One region of the Staphylococcus sp. FW104-15G4D genome, then DNA from elsewhere that is predicted to be linked to it. Evidence: predicted binding sites of a transcription regulator. Region 1 holds the regulator's gene; the other holds the start of a gene.
What was found. Region 1 encodes NrdR, which represses ribonucleotide reductase genes. Its sites were predicted from a motif close to AACACNATATATNGTGTT; they were not measured.
Positions count from the first base shown of each region.

Region 1 (9,747 bases):
TTGCAGTTTCTTCTTTTGAAAAGCTTTTTGTTGTATACATTTAACTTTATGTTAGAAGTCTTAAATTCGTTAAGCGTAAAAAAGAGGAACACATTAGCTAAAGACTAATGCGTAAGTGGTACTAAGTATTTCAATGTTCAATTGTGCTAGTAAAGGATTACATTTGCTGATGCAAATGCACTAAGGACCGCTAAACTCTATATTCGTTAAGCGTTCCTATGTATGCTAAAATGTATGTAAATCAGTTCTGGAGGTTACGTATTTTGGATAAATTAGTGTTAATAGATGGTAACAGTTTAAGCTTTAGAGCGTTTTATGCTTTACCATTACTTTCTAATAAAGCTGGTATTCATACAAATGCTATATATGGCTTTGCGATGTTGCTTGAGAAAATTATTAAAGAAGAACAACCCAATCACTTTTTAGTTGCATTTGATGCTGGTAAAACTACTTTCAGACATTCTAAGTACAGTGAATATAAAGGTGGACGTCAAAAAACACCACCAGAATTAAGTGAACAATTTCCTTATATTCGTCAATTATTAGATGCTTATCACATTAAACACTATGAATTAGAAAATTATGAAGCGGATGACATTATTGGCACGCTAAGTAGAGAGGCTGATAAGGCTGGTTTCGAAACGATTATTATTACAGGGGATCGAGATTTAACACAATTAGCTACTGATAATGTCACAATTTATTACACAAAAAAAGGTGTGACAGATGTAGATCACTACACGCCAAGTTTTATAGCTGAAAAATATGATGGGCTACAACCGAAACAAATCATTGATATGAAAGGTCTCATGGGAGATACTTCAGATAATATTCCAGGGGTTGCTGGCGTTGGTGAAAAGACTGCAATCAAACTTCTTAAACAATTTACTTCTGTAGAAGGTGTTTATGAACATATTGATGATGTCACAGCTAAAAAATTAAAAGAAAAACTCGTGAATAGTAAAGATGATGCCTTGATGAGTAAAGACTTAGCTACAATTAATGTTGAAAGTCCCATTGATGTTAATCTAAATGATACAAAATTAGAAAATCAAGATGATAATACTAACAAAATAGAATTGTTTAAAAAGCTTGAATTTAAACAATTATTGGCAGATATTGATGAAGAAGCTAATAACGATGTAGTTAACGAAAAGACCTTTGAAATTGAATCGGATTTTCAACATATCAACTTTGATAGTTTAGAGCATGCAATTATTCATTTTGAATTAGAGGGCACAAATTATCTTAAAGATAATATCCTAAAATTCGGTTTTTATGCTGATGATTCACATGTGGTCATTAATGCTGAAGATATTAAGCAATATCAAGATTTAGTCCAATGGTTAGAAGATAAAAATACGACTAAAACTGTATACGATGCCAAAAAAACTTATGTGGCTGCGCATCGTTTAAATATCGATATTCAAAATGTGCAGTTTGATGTAATGTTGTCTAGTTATATTATTGATCCTTCTCGTTCAATAGATGATGTAAAATCAGTAGTTTCACTTTATGGACAGAATTATGTTAAAGATAATGTGTCAGTTTACGGTAAGGGGAAAAAACATCAAGTTCCTGAAGAAGAAGTATTAAATAAACATGTAGCTTCAATCACAGAGGCAATTGCTAACTCTAAACCTGAAATGGAGGCTCAATTAGAAGAGTATAATCAAGTTGAGTTACTCAAAGATTTAGAATTACCACTTGCTAAAATTTTAAGTGAAATGGAAGAAATTGGTATTTATACTGATGTTGAAGACTTAAAACAAATGGAGAACGAAATCCAAGAAAAATTAGATGTTTTAATTAAAAACATTCATGAAGCTGCAGGAGAAGAATTTAATATTAATTCTCCTAAACAATTAGGAGTAGTTTTATTTGAAACGCTAAAACTACCTGTTATCAAGAAAACTAAGACAGGCTATTCAACAGCAGTAGACGTATTAGAACAATTGCAGGGAGAGCATCCAATTATTGAACATATATTGGAGTATAGACAATTGTCAAAATTACAATCAACTTATGTTGAAGGATTACAAAAAGTGATTAGTAAAGATCAGAGAATTCACACACGTTTTAATCAAACGTTAGCACAAACAGGTAGACTTTCAAGTGTAGATCCAAACTTACAGAATATACCTATTCGTTTAGAAGAAGGAAGAAAAATTAGAAAAGCCTTTAAACCTACAGATAAGGATAGCGTAATCTTATCGGCTGACTATTCACAAATAGAGTTACGTGTGCTTGCACATATTACTCAAGATGAAAGTTTGAAAGAGGCATTTATTAATGGTAACGATATTCATACTGCGACAGCTATGAAAGTATTTAACGTAGAAGCTAATGAAGTAGATAGTTTAATGCGTAGACAAGCCAAAGCAGTAAACTTTGGTATTGTGTATGGAATTAGTGATTATGGCTTAAGTCAAAGTTTAGGAATTACACGTAAAAAAGCGAAAGCTTTTATAGATGATTACTTAGCTAGTTTTCCTGGTGTAAAACAATACATGTCTGACATTGTTAAAGATGCAAAAGCAGATGGATATGTTGAAACACTTCTACATCGACGTCGTTATATTCCAGATATTACAAGTCGTAATTTCAACTTAAGAAGTTTTGCAGAAAGAACAGCAATGAATACCCCGATACAAGGTAGCGCAGCAGATATTATTAAATTAGCTATGGTTAAGTTTTATGAAAAAGTTAAAGATACTAATTATCACGCGACATTATTATTGCAAGTTCACGATGAATTGATTTTCGAGTTGCCTAAATCTGAAGTCGAAGATTTTAGTAAGTTTGTTGAAGAAATTATGGAACAAGCTTTAGATTTAGATGTACCTCTAAAAGTAGATTCAAGTTATGGACCAACATGGTATGACGCTAAATAAGGAAAGGATTAAAATATGCCAGAATTACCAGAAGTTGAACATGTTAAAAGAGGTATAGAACCTTTTGTAATAAATGAAAAAATTGATAAAGTTATTTTTTCAGAGAAGGTAATCGAAGGTAAAAATAATCAAAGAGAAACAATTATAAAAGGTATAGAGTTAGATAGTTTTAAAAAATTAACTGAAGGTTATGTTATATCTGAAGTTCTTAGGCGTAGTAAGTACATCGTTTTTCATATTGAAAAAGACAATGATCATAGAATTTTGATAAGTCATTTAGGTATGGCAGGAGGATTTTTTGTAGTAGATGATTTAGAAGAAATTGGAACGCCAAATTACCGTAAACATTGGCAAGTGATTTTCGAACTTAACAATGGTAAAAAATTAGTTTACTCAGATATTAGACGTTTTGGAGAAATTAGAAATATTGCCAATTATGAAAGTTATCCTCCTTTTCTAGAAATAGCTCCAGAACCATTTGATAAAGAAGCAATGATACATTATCTGAGTTGTTTTGATATTAATAAATACGCTAATAAACCTATTAAACAAATGATTTTAGATCATAAAGTGATTGCCGGTGCTGGTAATATTTATGCTTGTGAAGCACTTTATAGAACTGGTATTCGACCTGATAAAATTGCTAACTCATTGAGTCATCAACAAAAAGAGATGTTATTTTATTATGTTCGAGAAGTTCTTGAAGAGGGTATTAAATACGGTGGAACAAGTATTTCTGATTATCGCCATGCTGACGGTAAAACCGGAGAAATGCAATTGCATTTAAATGTTTATAAACAGAAATATTGTAAAACATGTGGGCATGAAATAGAAACAAAAGTGATTGCCACTAGAAATAGTCATTTTTGCCCAAATTGTCAGAAATAAAGGAAGCGTGAAAATATGCCAAAGATTATTGGACTAACAGGTGGAATCGCAACTGGTAAATCAACAGTCTCAGAATTATTAACTGCTTATGGATTTAAGGTTGTTGATGCGGATGTTGCATCTCGAAAAGCTGTTAAGAAGGGTTCAAAAGGATTAGATCAAATAAGAGAGAAATTTGGTCAAGAAGCTATTGACGACAATGGTGAGATGAATCGTAAATATGTTGGAGAACTTGTCTTTAATAATCCAGAACAACGAATAGAACTTAATAAGATAGTTCATCCTATTGTTAGAGAAATAATGGAAGAAGAGAAGAATCACTACCTAAATGAGGGATACAATGTCATTATGGATATTCCTTTGTTATTTGAAAATGATTTACAAGATACTGTGGATGAAGTTTGGGTAGTTTACACTTCTGAAAGTATTCAAATTGAACGTTTAATGGAAAGAAATGATTTATCACAAGAAGATGCTAAGGCACGTGTGTATAGTCAAATATCTATTGATAAGAAAAGTAGAATGGCGGATCATGTCATAGACAATCTAGGTGATAAACTTGAATTAAAACAAAATTTACAACAACTTCTTGAAGAAGAAGGTTATATCGATTAATAAAGTTAACGTACACAAAGCATTGTTTTGTGTACGTTTTTTATTTTTGTATGTTAAATAATAAGTATAACTTATTTAAAATGATAGATAAAAGTTCGAACATGAGTATAGGGAAACGCTTTCAAAAGACAGATAATATGTTATACTAATTTCATAAAGTATAACATATAAATAAATGTTCAAGGGGTGCTTTTTAATGTCAACGAATATCGCGATTAATGGAATGGGTAGAATTGGAAGAATGGTGCTACGTATAGCTTTAAAAAACGAAAACTTAAATGTTGTAGCGATTAATGCAAGTTATCCTTCTGAAACTATTGCACATTTAATTAATTATGATACAACTCATGGTACATATGATAAAAAAGTTGAAGCAACAGAAAATGGTATTAAAGTAGATAATCATGAAATTAAACTTGTTTCTGATAGAAATCCAGAAAACTTACCATGGAATGAATTAGATATCGACATTGTTATTGAAGCTACTGGTAAATTTAATCATGGAGATAAAGCCATTGCTCATATTAATGCAGGTGCAAAGAAAGTATTACTCACAGGCCCTTCAAAAGGTGGAGAGGTACAAATGATTGTTAAAGGTGTTAATGATGACAAACTTGATATTAATCAATATGACATCTTTAGTAATGCTTCATGTACTACCAATTGTATCGGTCCAGTTGCAAAGGTCTTGAATGATAAGTTTGGCATTGTAAATGGTTTAATGACAACTGTTCATGCCATTACTAACGATCAAAAAAATATTGATAATCCTCATAAGGATTTACGTAGAGCACGTTCTTGCAATGAAAGTATTATTCCAACTTCAACTGGTGCCGCTAAAGCGCTTAAAGAAGTGTTACCAGAAGTTGAAGGGAAACTTCATGGAATGGCTTTACGTGTTCCAACTAAGAATGTCTCACTTGTTGATTTAGTCGTTGATTTAGAAAAAAATGTCACTGCTGAAGAAGTAAATGAAGCATTTAGACAATCGGACTTAGATGGCATTTTAGATGTTGAAGATGCACCTTTAGTATCAGTAGACTTTAATACGAATCCTAATTCTGCAGTTTTAGATTCTCAATCTACTATGGTTATGGGTGAGAATAAAGTAAAAGTAATTGCTTGGTATGATAATGAATGGGGTTACTCTAATCGTGTTGTAGAAGTAGCTGAACAAATTGGAGAACTGATTGAGAAAGTGGCCACTGTTAAAGCAGTATAATTAAAAAACAGTATAAGACATGTAATTATAAGCTGTCGACAAAGTATGAACAATCATAAAGTTAGTATTCATCTAACTCATATTGGTTGATCTTTATCCTTTGTTGACAGCTTTCTTTTTGGAAATTTGTAGTAAGACTTATATCTTTATAATAAAAACATTAGAAAGCGTAATTAACTTAATTTAAATTTCTGTTTTAAACATTTATCCAAAGATTCAATTTTATAGTAAAATATCATTTAAAAATCTATATTTATAGCATTAAAATCTAAATTCTAGCGTAAATAACCTTTCTTTTTTACAATACAATTATGTAGTATAATGTACGTTAATCAAACTTAAGAGGGTGACATAAATGAAATGCCCAAAATGTAATTCAACACATTCTAGAGTAGTTGATTCTAGACACGCAGATGATGCAAATGCAATAAGACGAAGAAGAGAATGTGAAAATTGTGGAACTCGGTTTACTACTTTTGAACACATTGAAGTAAGTCCGCTTATCGTTGTTAAAAAAGATGGTACTCGAGAACAATTTTTAAGAGAAAAAATATTAAATGGGTTAGTGAGATCTTGTGAAAAGAGACCAGTAAGATACCAACAATTGGAAGATATTACCAATAAAGTCGAATGGCAATTACGTGACGAAGGTCAAACTGAAATATCCTCAAGAGATATAGGAGAGCATGTTATGAAATTATTAATGCATGTTGATCAAGTCTCATATGTTAGATTTGCATCTGTCTACAAAGAGTTTAAGGACGTTGACCAATTACTTGCTTCAATGCAAGGAATCTTGAGTGATAATAAACGGAGTGATTATTAAATGGGATTACAGTCGTATGAGTATGGGTTAAGACCTCAAGATAGCTTCGAAGTCATCAAAGAATTTCAATTAACGACAGAACATTTAGAAATATTGAACCGTCTCTTTACGCCGTTAATCGGTCCGCAATCTATAGGGCTTTATCACTTTATCAATCAATTTGTAGACGACCATCATCATTATCCGCTCACTCATTACATATTTATGAATGAGTTAAAAATCAATCTTTTAGACTTTAGAAAGCAGATGGATTATTTAGAAGCTATCGGGTTAATTAAAACCTTTGTTAAGCATGAAGAGCAGCAAACACGATTTGTATATCAATTAATACAACCTCCTACAGCTTATCAATTTTTTAATGATCCTATGTTATCTGTTTTTTTATATAGTGAAGTTGATAAAAATCGTTATCAGTCTTTAAAGAATCATTTTGAAAAAGACAAAAAGGATTTAAGTCATTATCAACAAACGACTAGGAAGTTTACTGAAGTTTTTAATGTACCCAAAAAGGTTTTGAATCAAGATTTATCTAATCTTAAACAAGCTAATCACTATAGTGGTATTGATTTATCCAATGAGACATTTGATTTCGAAATGTTGAGCCATATGTTAAATCAACACTTTATCAGTAATGAAATCGTAACTAAAGATGCTAAAGAATTAATTATTCAATTGGCTACGTTATATGGTTTGACTGCCGATGGAATGAAAAAAGTTATATTAAATTCAATTACTAGTGCACAACAATTATCATTTGAAGAAATGCGCAAGCAAGCACGATCATATTATTTGATTGAACACGAAAATCATTTGCCTAAATTACAATTGAAAGGTGAGTCTTTTGATAAATCAACTCAAGAAAAAGATACACCCCTAGATAATACTGATGAATGGTTACAACTATTAGACGAAACTAGTCCTATAGATATGTTAGCGAGTTGGTCAGGTTCTGAACCTACGCAATCACAAAAAAGTATGATTGAAGAATTAATTGATAGAGAAAAAATGAGTTTCGGTGTGATTAATATACTATTGCAATTTGTTATGCTAAAAGAAGATATGAAGTTACCCAAATCTTACATATTCGAAATTGCATCAAATTGGAAGAAAAAAGATATTAAAACAGCTAAGCAAGCGTACAACTATGCACTTCAAGTTAATCAACCTAAAAGTTATGACCAAAATTTCAAAGGGAATAGAAACTATTCCAGACAAAACAAGCAACTTATTTCAAAAGAGAAAACTCCAAAATGGCTTGAAAATAGAGAGGCTCAATCAAATTCATCAGCTACAAAAGATTCAACCACAAAAGATGAAAAATTAGAAAAAGATCGAAAAGCATTCTTAGAACGTTTGAATAAAAAATGGGAGGAGGGCAATGAGTAATGAAAAGTTTCAAGAACATAATGGGTGCGTCAGACGACTTAAATAAACGTATTGAGAAAATCAAGCAAAATGTTATAAAAGACCCAGATGTTAAAGAGTTTCTAGAGCAACATCAATCTCAACTTACGAATGCAATGATTGATGAAGATTTAAATGTTTTACAAGAGTATAAAGATCAACAGAAGCATTATGATGGTCATCGTTTTGAAGAATGTCCTAATTTTGTTAAAGGGCACGTACCTGAGTTGTATATAGAAAATGAAAGAATTAAGATTAGATATTTGAAATGTCCATGTAAAATTAAACATGATGAAGAACGCTTTAACTCTCAACTCATCACCTCACATCATATGCAACGTGATACATTAGATGCAAAATTAAAAGATATTTACATGACTGAACGTGATCGTTTGGACGTAGCGATGGCTGCAGATGAAATATGCACAAATATAGCTAATAATGAAAAAGTAAAAGGATTATATTTGTATGGCCCTTTTGGAACAGGTAAGTCATTTATATTAGGTGCAGTTGCTAATCAACTCAAATCGAAGAAGATTTCATCCACTATTGTTTACTTACCTGAATTTATTCGTACTTTAAAAGGTGGCTTCAAAGACGGTAGTTTTGAAAAGAAACTAGAACGTGTGCGTGAAGCTAATATACTTATGCTTGATGATATAGGTGCTGAAGAGGTTACACCATGGGTAAGAGATGAAATTATCGGACCATTATTACATTATAGAATGGTTCATGAGTTACCTACGTTTTTCAGTTCGAACTTCGACTATAGTGAATTAGAGCATCATTTATCTATGACGAGAGATGGAGCTGAGAAAACTAAAGCAGCTAGAATTATTGAACGTGTGAAAACACTATCTACGCCATATTATTTAGAAGGTAAAAATTATAGAAACAATTGAATTTTATCTTATGAGGTGTATAATGGACTTAAATCTTAATCGTTGAAACTATTGAAGATAAGATAATTTAATCACTATTACACAGAAAGTCATTAGTTGATGAGAATATGGCTAATATATTAAATTATTACTACTTCATAATGATATTTGTAATGAATATCCGGCTCGAGACCGTTATCTCATGTAGAGTAGCTTAGTTATTATTTTTATAAAGCTGAGCAACTAGGGTGGTACCACGACAAACTCGTCCCTTGTTATAGGGGGCGAGTTTTTTGTTTTGTGGATATTTATCTTAATCATTCAATAAGTCAACGATCAGATCTTTTTAATATTTAGGAGGGTTTAATATGGATCAAATTAATATTCAATTTCCAGATGGTAATTCAAAAGAATTTGATAAAGGTACTACTACTGAAGACATCGCTCAATCTATTAGCCCAGGTTTAAGAAAGAAAGCTGTAGCAGGTAAATTTAATGGTCAAATGGTAGATTTAACTAGACCACTTGAGGAAGATGGATCAATTGAGATTGTTACACCAGGTAGTGAAGAGGCTTTAGAGGTTTTACGACATTCTACTGCGCATTTAATGGCACAAGCTTTGAAGCGTTTATATGGTGATGTGAAATTTGGTGTAGGTCCGGTGGTTGAAGGCGGATTTTACTATGACTTTGATATGGATGAAAAAGTATCATCAGATGATTTTGAAAAAATAGAAAAAACGATGAAGCAAATCGTTAATGAGAATTATAAAATAGAACGAAAAGTTGTAAGTAGAGATGAAGCTAAAGAATTCTTCAAAGATGATCCATATAAATTAGAACTTATTGATGCAATTCCAGAAGATGAGAGCGTTACTTTATACTCACAAGGTGAATTCACTGATTTATGTCGTGGTGTACATGTACCTTCGACTTCTAAGATAAAAGAGTTTAAATTACTATCAACTGCAGGTGCTTATTGGCGTGGTGACAGTAACAATAAAATGTTACAACGTA
Region 1 covers NZ_JBYTCH010000001.1:1,131,705-1,141,451, reverse strand. The annotation lists gene polA (DNA polymerase I) at 264-2,894, shown strand; gene mutM (bifunctional DNA-formamidopyrimidine glycosylase/DNA-(apurinic or apyrimidinic site) lyase) at 2,910-3,782, shown strand; gene coaE (dephospho-CoA kinase) at 3,798-4,397, shown strand; gene gap (type I glyceraldehyde-3-phosphate dehydrogenase) at 4,594-5,619, shown strand; gene nrdR (transcriptional regulator NrdR) at 5,975-6,445, shown strand; gene dnaB (replicative helicase loading/DNA remodeling protein DnaB) at 6,446-7,831, shown strand; gene dnaI (primosomal protein DnaI) at 7,831-8,751, shown strand; gene thrS (threonine--tRNA ligase) at 9,099-9,747, shown strand, end outside.

Region 2 (9,747 bases), 910 kb from region 1:
CGAGCCATTCGTATGTATGAAAATCAAAAACAAAGTATCTTTGAGGATTTAAGTAGAGACTCAAATTAATTAGAGCATTTACTACACATCAATACGAGAATTCTTACTTTGTCTATTTAATGGTAAAATAATATATTCAAATTTCGCAAATAACTATTAAAGTTGATATAATAATAATGATATTAAGAAGATGAGAAAGGATGTACAAACCGTTGAATAAAAGTGACATCTTAAATGATTTAAAGTCGATTATTCCCGACAATATAATTAAAGTTGATGAACCTCTCAAACGTTATACATATACTGAAACTGGCGGAGAGGCAGATTTCTATTTATCCCCAACAAAAAATGAAGAAGTGCAAGCAATTGTAGCTTACGCTTATAATAATAATATTCCTGTTACATATTTAGGTAATGGTTCAAATATTATAATACGTGAAGGTGGAATAAGAGGCATCGTTCTAAGTCTACTATCATTAGATCATATTGATGTTTCTGACGATGCGATTATCGCTGGTAGTGGCGCTGCAATCATTGATGTTTCAAGAGTTGCACGAGATCATGTTCTTACTGGTTTAGAGTTTGCATGTGGTATTCCAGGTTCAATCGGTGGTGCTGTATTTATGAATGCTGGTGCATATGGCGGTGAAGTTAAAGATTGTATCGACTATGCGCTATGCGTTAATGAGAAAGGTGATTTAATCAAGTTAACTAATGAAGAATTAGAGCTAGATTACAGAAATAGTATTGTTCAAAAGAAACATCTTGTTGTACTTGAAGCAGCGTTCACTTTAATGCCAGGTCATTTAGATGAAATTCAAGCTAAAATGGATGATTTAACTGAAAGAAGAGAATCAAAACAACCATTAGAATACCCTTCTTGTGGAAGTGTATTCCAAAGACCTCCTGGCCATTTCGCTGGTAAATTAATTCAAGACTCTGATTTACAAGGTCATCGCATCGGTGGCGTAGAAGTATCTAAAAAACATGCTGGCTTTATGGTTAATGTAGATAAAGGTACGGCAACAGATTACGAAGATTTAATTCACCACGTACAAAGAACTGTTAAAGATAAATTTGATGTAGAATTAAATACAGAAGTACGTATTATTGGAGAACACCCTAAAAGTTAATTTATAAGGAGGTACATCTAATCTATGCCTAATATTCACGGTTCAGTCATTGATAAAGAGACAAGATGTACTCACTATCACTCTTTTTTAGATGTTATTGCAATTAAATTTAAATGTTGTGACAAATATTATCCTTGTTATAAATGTCATGATGAACATGAATCACATTCTATACAAAGATGGACTGAGAAAGAATTTGATAAAAAAGTTATTATGTGTGGTGTGTGCAACCATGAAATGAGTATTCACGACTACATGATGGTTGAAGTGTGTCCTAAATGCAAAGCACATTTTAATAGTAGATGTAAATTTCACTATCATTTGTATTTTGAAATATAACTTACTTTAAAAGTTTTTAATAGTCATTTTGTAACTAAGGTTAAGCAATTGAGTTTGTTTAACCTTTTTATTATATAAAAATCAAAAAACCTTTAGTTATACAACACGGTAAGTATTGTAAACTAAAGGTTTTTCTTCTTATTAGGTTAATATTTATTATTCATCGAATACAAAGTCTTCATCTCGTAGTGCTTCAACATTTAATGCTAACGTATAGCCGTCACCTTTTACTGAGAAGAAGTCATGGTTCTTAGTAGATGTATCTAAAGCATTCTCGATAATTGGATTAAATTCACGTTCTTCAAAATAAGGTTCAAAACCTAAGTTAGATAAAGCCTTATTACCATTATAACGAACATAGTTAAGTACATCTTCAGTTAAACCAATATCATCATATAATAAGTGTGTATAAGATACTTCATTATCATAAAGTTCGTTTAATAACTTATACATTTCTTGATCTGCTTTTTGCTTTTCACTCTCTGACAGCTCATTGCGTAAGCTTTGAGCATCTAAACCAGTGAAAACACCGTGAATTGATTCATCTAATAAGATTTTACGAATAATTTCACCAGAAGTCGTCATTTTACCTTGACCAGCAAGGTATAGCGGATAGTAGAAACCAGAGTAAAATAAGAACGTTTCTAAGAATACACTTGATACTCTTGCGATATATTGGTCAAAAATTGATGCTTCTTTTCCCCAAAGCTTATGATAGTTGTCGATAATTTTATCTGATTTATATTTTAAATGAGGTTCTTCAATTACCCATGTGTCTAACAAATAGTTCGTTTCACTAGACGGAAGTAATGTTGTGAAGATATGAGAATAACTTTTAGCGTGAATTTGTTCCATCATAGCCATAAATGAGTATACAGCTTTTTTTCTTAAATCAGTCGTATGTAACATAATCAAAGGCATTCCATCGTCTGCTTGATGCGTATCTAGCCCTGTTAATCCTGCTAAAGCCTTTTTAAATGTTTCTTTTTCAGAATCTGTCAATGTTTTCCAACTTGCTATATCTTTTGAAACTTTAAACTCTGTTTCGACCCACATTTGTGAGATGTTTTGACGCCAAAACATATTCGTCATATCTTCTTGGGTGTTCCAGTTGACCGCTTTCATGTAAATCCTCCTGTCATTATTATGTATTGCATAGAGAATTTCAACCACACTAAATATGATAAACATAATTAGCAGTGATTGAAATTTCTAGCATTTTATTTAATTTAAAATATTAGATTGCACAGCTTGTACATTCTTCTACACTAAGTAATTTGTTACGTGTATAATAAAGTGATTTTAGTCCTTTATAATGTGCGTAAACATATAATCTTGAAAGTTCACGTGTAGAAATTTCTGAATTTACATATAGAATTGTTGAAATACCTTGGTCTACATGTGTTTGTATTGTTGAAACTAAATCGATTAATTTCATTTGATCAGTATTAAATGCTGATTTGTAATACCACATTGTTTCAGGTGATAGGAAAGGCATTGGATAAAATGTTTCAGCATTTCCATAAGTACGACGCTCAATTTGATCTACAATAGGCATTACAGAGCTTGTTGCATTTTGCACATATGAAATACTTTGAGTAGGTGCAATAGCTAAACGGTAAGCATGATAAAGACCATATTGTTCTACTTCTTTTTGTAGAGCTTTCCAATCTTCTGAAGTTGGAATATCTAAACCATCGAATAGCTGGCGAACTTTTTCAAATTGTGGCTCAAATTCTTGTGAAGTATAGAATTCAAAATATTTGCCATTAGCATAATCTGATTGGTCAAAATCTTGATAGCTTTCTCCGCGTTCTTTAGCTATTTCCATTGAACGTTCTATAGAATAATAGTTCATCATCATGAAGAATATATTAGCAAAGTCTTTCGCCTCTTCAGACTCATAACCGATTTTATTTTTTGCTAAATATCCATGAAGGTTCATTACACCTAGACCTACTGAGTGCAACTCACTATTAGCTTTTTTAACACCTGGAGCATTTTGTATATTAGCTTCATCACTCACTACAGTAAGTGCATCCATACCAGTGTGAACAGAATCTCTGAATTTACCTGATTCCATAACATTAACAATGTTTAGAGAGCCAAGATTACAAGAAATATCACGTTTAATCTCATCTTGTGTACCATAGTCATTGATAATAGATGTCTCTTGTAATTGGAAAATTTCTGTACATAAATTACTCATTTTAATTTGACCAATATCGGAGTTGGCATGTACTTTATTTGCATTATCTTTAAACATTAAATACGGATAACCAGATTGTAGTTGAGTTTGTGCAATTGTATTTAACATTTCACGTGCATCTTTTTTCTTCTTATCAATGTTAGGATTAGCAACCATATCATCATAATATTTCTCTAAATCAATATCATCTAATGTCACACCATATTCTTGTTTTACAGTATGTGGGGCGAACATATAGAAGTCTTTACCTTCTTTAGCTAAATCAAAGAACTTAGAAGGAACAATAAGACCTGTTGAAATTGTAGATAAACGTAAATCTTCATCAGCATTGACCTTTTTAGTATCTAAAAATTCTTCCACATCATAATGGAAAATATTTAAATATACAGCACCTGCACCAGGTCTTTGACCTAATTGATCGGCATAACTAAATCCACCTTCAAGTGCTTTAGCTACTGGTAATACACCTTTAGCAACACCTTTAATACCTTTGATTGCCTCTCCACGGGCACGTAATTTTGATAAATTAATAGCGACACCGCCACCAATTTTACTTAGTTGCTTCGCTGTTGAATCAATAAAGTTAATAGAATTTAAACTATCATCAACTTCTAATAAGAAACATGAAACGAGCTCACCGCGACGTGCACGACCTGCGTTTAAGAAAGTAGGCGTTGCTGGTTGATAACGTTGTTCAACCATAGAAGAAATAAATTGTTTTGCTTGTTTAGTATCACCATTAGCTAAATAAAGGGCAACAATTGCAACATGTTGATTATAGTCTTCTAAAAATTGACTTTTATCGTTTGTTTTTAAAGCATAGTCCTTATAGAACTTACTTGCAGACATGTAGCTAGCGAATTGAAAATGGATTGACTTAGCATATTCAGTAATTTCTCGTAATTCTTCTTCAGAGTATTTCTCAAATACATTGAAATAAAAGTCATTATCCACAAGGTAATGTAAACGTTCAATTTCATCATCGAAATAAATTGTTTTATCGTGGATTTCTTCAAGATAAACTTTTAATGCTTCCTGATCCTTCTCTAAATCAAAGAAACCATTATCTTTCCGCTTTGTTACTTCATTATTTAGTTCAATATGATTGTATTTCTTCTCGTTCATGGTTTTCATTGAAATTACCCACCTTATCCTTAAATTCAATTACATCATTGTTCGTACCTTGTACTTCAAATTTCATAAGTAGAGGAACATCATAGTCCTCTGAGATTGTACGGCCTGCTTTAGCAAAATTTTGCCCCCAATTACGATTTCCGCTTGCAGCTACCGCTTGTAATTGAGCGTGATTAACTTCTAAAAAAGATTGAACAGGTTGTGGCACTTCTCCAAATCCAATAGTGCCAGTAACTAAGATATATGGTTCATTTACTGGTTCCGTACAATTGTCTTGAGTAATTTCTAACGTGTCATCAATTTCTGCTCGCTTTATAAAACGTCTAACATTTCCAGAAAATGAGAAATATACTACTTTCATTGGATCACCTTCTTTCTTCAATCTTTAGTTGTCGTGTCTATATTGAGCATTCACAAACTCAAAAAATAAAAGCACCACTAGTATAGAGGTGTAAACCGTTATGATTTTTAATTTCTAAATATTCTTATTTCTTGTAAAAGAAAGTTTATTTTAATGCCTTTAGTATGTCTTTAAGTTTATAACCACTACATATAGTACTTAAAACTTAAATAATACTAAATGATAAATTGCTTTATTTGTAACTGATTACTAATTTTGCAATGATTTATCATTTGAATTAGTGTGATTTTGCATTAAAATTAATTAATTTCCCAGTATTAACTTTTAAACTCTAAACACTATATATAGTGTTTGGTTTTAAAAGTTAATACTATATTCTGTGTTTCATTATACATAAGTAGAATGTTTAATGAAAGTTAAAGTTTAATGACGAAAAAACTAAAATTTTTAGAAAGTGCACCACTACGTGTTTAAAGACTAATATTCTGAATAAAAAAATTTTTTCAAGTTTCTTTGCTTGCATTTTACTAAAATTTAGACGTACCTGTTCATTGTGTGACCTGGTAAAATCTCAATATGATAGTATGCAACATATATATACCAATTTGAATATTAATCACTTTCATTACCCACAATTGAGTTGCTTAATAGTCTAGCACTTACTAACAGAACATGTGTTCGTGTTATTATTATAAAACGTCTCTTTTTAATTTGCAAGTACTCATGCATAGCTCCTTTATTTATGCTAATATAGTTACGTTAATCTTATTGTATTGAGGCGATAATATTGAATCCAAAAGTAAAAGGTATTATTGCTATATTAATTTCTGCTATTGGATTTAGTTTTATGTCTGTATTCTTCAGACTTGCTGGAGACTTACCTGTCTTCCAAAAATCTTTAGCTAGAAATTTAGTAGCTATGTTTATACCTCTATTTTTTATCATAAAATATAAGCAACCTATATTTGGTAAACTGAGTAGCCAACCTTTATTGATTTCACGTTCTACACTAGGTCTCATAGGAGTATTACTGAATATATACGCTATTGACCATATGGTACTTAGTGATGCCGATACACTTATGAAATTGAATCCTTTCTGGACAATTCTCCTAAGTTTAATCTTTTTACATGAGAAGGTTCGTAAATATCAAATATCAGCGATGATTATCGCTATATTAGGTATGTTACTCATTGTTAAACCTGAATTTTCATCATCAGTGATTCCATCAATAGCCGGCTTATTTTCAGGTATATTTGCTGCGTCAGCTTACACATGTGTTCGTGCACTTAGTACACGTGAAAAACCTTATACAATTGTATTTTATTTCTCATTATTCTCAGTTGTTGTCTTAATACCATTCTCAATTTTCACATTTGAACCTATGACAACTGTCCAAGTTTTATACTTGCTTGGTGCAGGTTTATCTGCAGCTGTTGGACAAATAGGTATCACACTTGCATATAGCTTTGCGCCTGCTAAAGACATTTCAATTTTCACATATGCTTCTATAATATTCACAGCATTATTTGGTTTCATCTTATTCGGAGAAACACCAGATATGTTAGCTACTTTAGGTTATGTTGTTATTATTAGCGCAAGTTACTATATGTTTGAAAAGGCACGACGAGAATCAAATATAAAAGAAAGTTAAAGGAGCTAAATTAAATGGCACAAGGGCGTCAAAAAAATGAACTTCAAGATATTACTTTACTAGGAAATCAAAACAATACGTATGATTTTAATTACAGACCAGATGTTCTAGAAACCTTTGATAACAAGCATCAAGGTCGTGACTACTTCGTCAAATTTAATTGTCCAGAGTTTACATCGTTATGCCCTATTACAGGCCAACCAGATTTTGCAACAATTTATATTTCATATATCCCTAATGTCAAAATGGTTGAATCTAAATCATTGAAACTATATTTATTTAGCTTTAGAAACCATGGTGACTTCCACGAAGATTGTATGAATATAATTATGAATGATTTGATTGAACTTATGGATCCTCATTATATTGAAGTTTGGGGTAAATTCACACCTAGAGGTGGCATCTCAATTGACCCATATACAAACTATGGCCGTCCTAATTCTAAATATGAAAAGATGGCTGAACATCGTTTGATGAATCACGATATGTATCCTGAAAAGATTGATAATCGATAAATACCACTATCCTCCATTAAAATTAAATGTTTAATGGAGGATTTTTGTTATAAAAAATTATTTTCAAATTTGATAAAAAAGTATTGCACTTTGACGCGTTAAAGCGTATTTTATTTATATTGATTTATTTCTACACATGCTTATAATTAATCAAATAAAGACACATATTATCTTATAAATGTAGTAAAATCTATAAATTGACTGAATATTCATATTATTTTTATTTTTTGAAAATTGTTGAAACTTATTATTTACAATAGTACAATCGTTTTTAAACAATTAAATATGGTATTAGGGGAAGAAAGGATGGGATGATATTATGACAACGAATAATTCCCATGAGCAAGCAGTTCAAGAAATACCTCAACATGGATTCTTTGGGCATCCTCGAGGTTTAGGCGTACTCTTTTTCGTAGAGTTTTGGGAGCGTTTTAGCTACTACGGCATGAGAGCGATGCTTATTTTTTATATGTATTTTGCGATACAAGATCATGGACTTGGAATCGATAAAACTACGGCAATGTCTATCATGTCTGTATACGGGGCTTTAATATACATGTCTTCTATTCCAGGAGGTTGGATTGCGGACAGAATTACAGGGACACGTGGTGCAACTTTAATAGGTGCAGTTTTAATAATTATCGGACATATCTGTTTAAGTTTACCATTTGCAATGTTTGGCCTATTCGCTTCTATGTTCTTTATTATTGTTGGTTCAGGTTTAATGAAGCCAAATATTTCAAATATTGTAGGTCGTTTGTATCCACAAAATGACGTGAGAATGGACGCAGGATTTGTTATCTTCTATATGTCTGTTAACTTTGGCGCACTTGTTTCACCTATTATTTTGCAACACTTCATTAATGTTAGAAACTTCCATGGCGGATTCTTAATTGCTGCTATTGGTATGGCATTAGGTTTAGTTTGGTACGTATTATTTAATCGCAAAAATTTAGGTAGTGTAGGCATGAAACCAACAAATCCACTATCACCAACTGAAAAGAAAAAATACAGTATAATTATAGCGACCATTACAGCAGTTATAGCGATAGTAGTTATCATTTCTTACATAACTCATACACTATCATTCGATCTAGTTAGTAATTCAGTACTCGTTTTAGGTATTGCATTACCAATAATCTATTTCACTACTATGATTCGTAGTAAAGAAGTAACTGATATTGAACGTTCACGTGTAAAAGCTTTTATTCCTTTATTTATTTTAGGTATGCTTTTCTGGGCAATACAAGAACAAGGCTCTAACGTATTAAATATTTATGGTATAGAGCATTCAGATATGAAATTAAATTTATTTGGTTGGAAAACAAACTTCGGTGAAGCCATCTTCCAATCAATAAATCCTTTGTTTATCTTATTATTTGCACCAGTCGTATCTGCAGTTTGGCAAAAATTAGGTAAACGTCAACCTAGCCTACCAATGAAATTTGTTATAGGCGCTTTAATGGCTGGCGCATCATATATTATGATGGGTATTATTGGTAATATTTACGGAAACGCGCATTTCTCAGTAAACTGGGTAATTCTCTCATACATCATATGTGTCGTTGGTGAGTTGTGTCTTTCTCCTACTGGTAATAGTGCAGCAGTAAAATTAGCACCGAAAGCATTCAATGCTCAAATGATGAGTTTATGGTTATTAACAAACGCATCTGCTCAAGCATTTAATGGTACATTAGTTAAATTAATAGATCCATTGGGTCAAACGAATTACTTCATTTTCTTAGGTGTTACTACAGCTGTAATTACATTTATTATTCTTGCTTTCAGTCCTAAAATTATAAAAGCGATGAAAGGCATTCGTTAATCGTATCTCTAGCTACAAGTCGATTATTTTCGACTTGTGGTTTTTTTATTTTATAATAGTTATAATTTCTAATTATTTGCTTTTGTTACTCGAAAAAGGGTAACCCTTAAACTAAGAGAATTTTACGAAAGTAGGCATTCAAAATGGAAAATAAATATAACCATGGTGTCTTGTTTTATCATGAGCATAGTGGCTTAAAAGATATATATGAAGGACTTGGTGAGGTAACCAAATCACTTAGTTCAATGTGTAAGCACTTATCAATTCAGTTAAGTGAAAACGAAGGCGACATTATCAAATACTGTGAATCTATTAAGAATGATAAATATGGTTCAGAAATAGATATATTATTTATTTTAGGTGGAGATGGTACTGTTAATGAACTGGTAAACGGTGTCATGCAACACGATTTACAATTACCAGTGGGTATTATCCCAGGTGGAACATTTAATGACTTCACTAAAACATTAAACTTAGACTCTAACTTTAAAAATGCAAGTTCCCAATTACTTTCAGCACAAGTTGGTTCATATGATGTAATGAAAGTTAATGATACATTTGTCCTTAACTTTGTTGG
Region 2 covers NZ_JBYTCH010000001.1:220,085-229,831, reverse strand. The annotation lists gene AC3WQX_RS01120 (GrpB family protein) at 1-69, shown strand, start outside; gene murB (UDP-N-acetylmuramate dehydrogenase) at 201-1,133, shown strand; gene AC3WQX_RS01110 (CHY zinc finger protein) at 1,158-1,472, shown strand; gene nrdF (class 1b ribonucleoside-diphosphate reductase subunit beta) at 1,629-2,597, opposite strand; gene nrdE (class 1b ribonucleoside-diphosphate reductase subunit alpha) at 2,710-4,815, opposite strand; gene nrdI (class Ib ribonucleoside-diphosphate reductase assembly flavoprotein NrdI) at 4,778-5,176, opposite strand; gene AC3WQX_RS01090 (DMT family transporter) at 5,964-6,830, shown strand; gene queF (preQ(1) synthase) at 6,845-7,345, shown strand; gene AC3WQX_RS01080 (peptide MFS transporter) at 7,665-9,170, shown strand; gene AC3WQX_RS01075 (diacylglycerol/lipid kinase family protein) at 9,314-9,747, shown strand, end outside.
Region 2: the regulator NrdR is predicted to act here: its motif matches at 5,358-5,375, upstream of nrdI (class Ib ribonucleoside-diphosphate reductase assembly flavoprotein NrdI).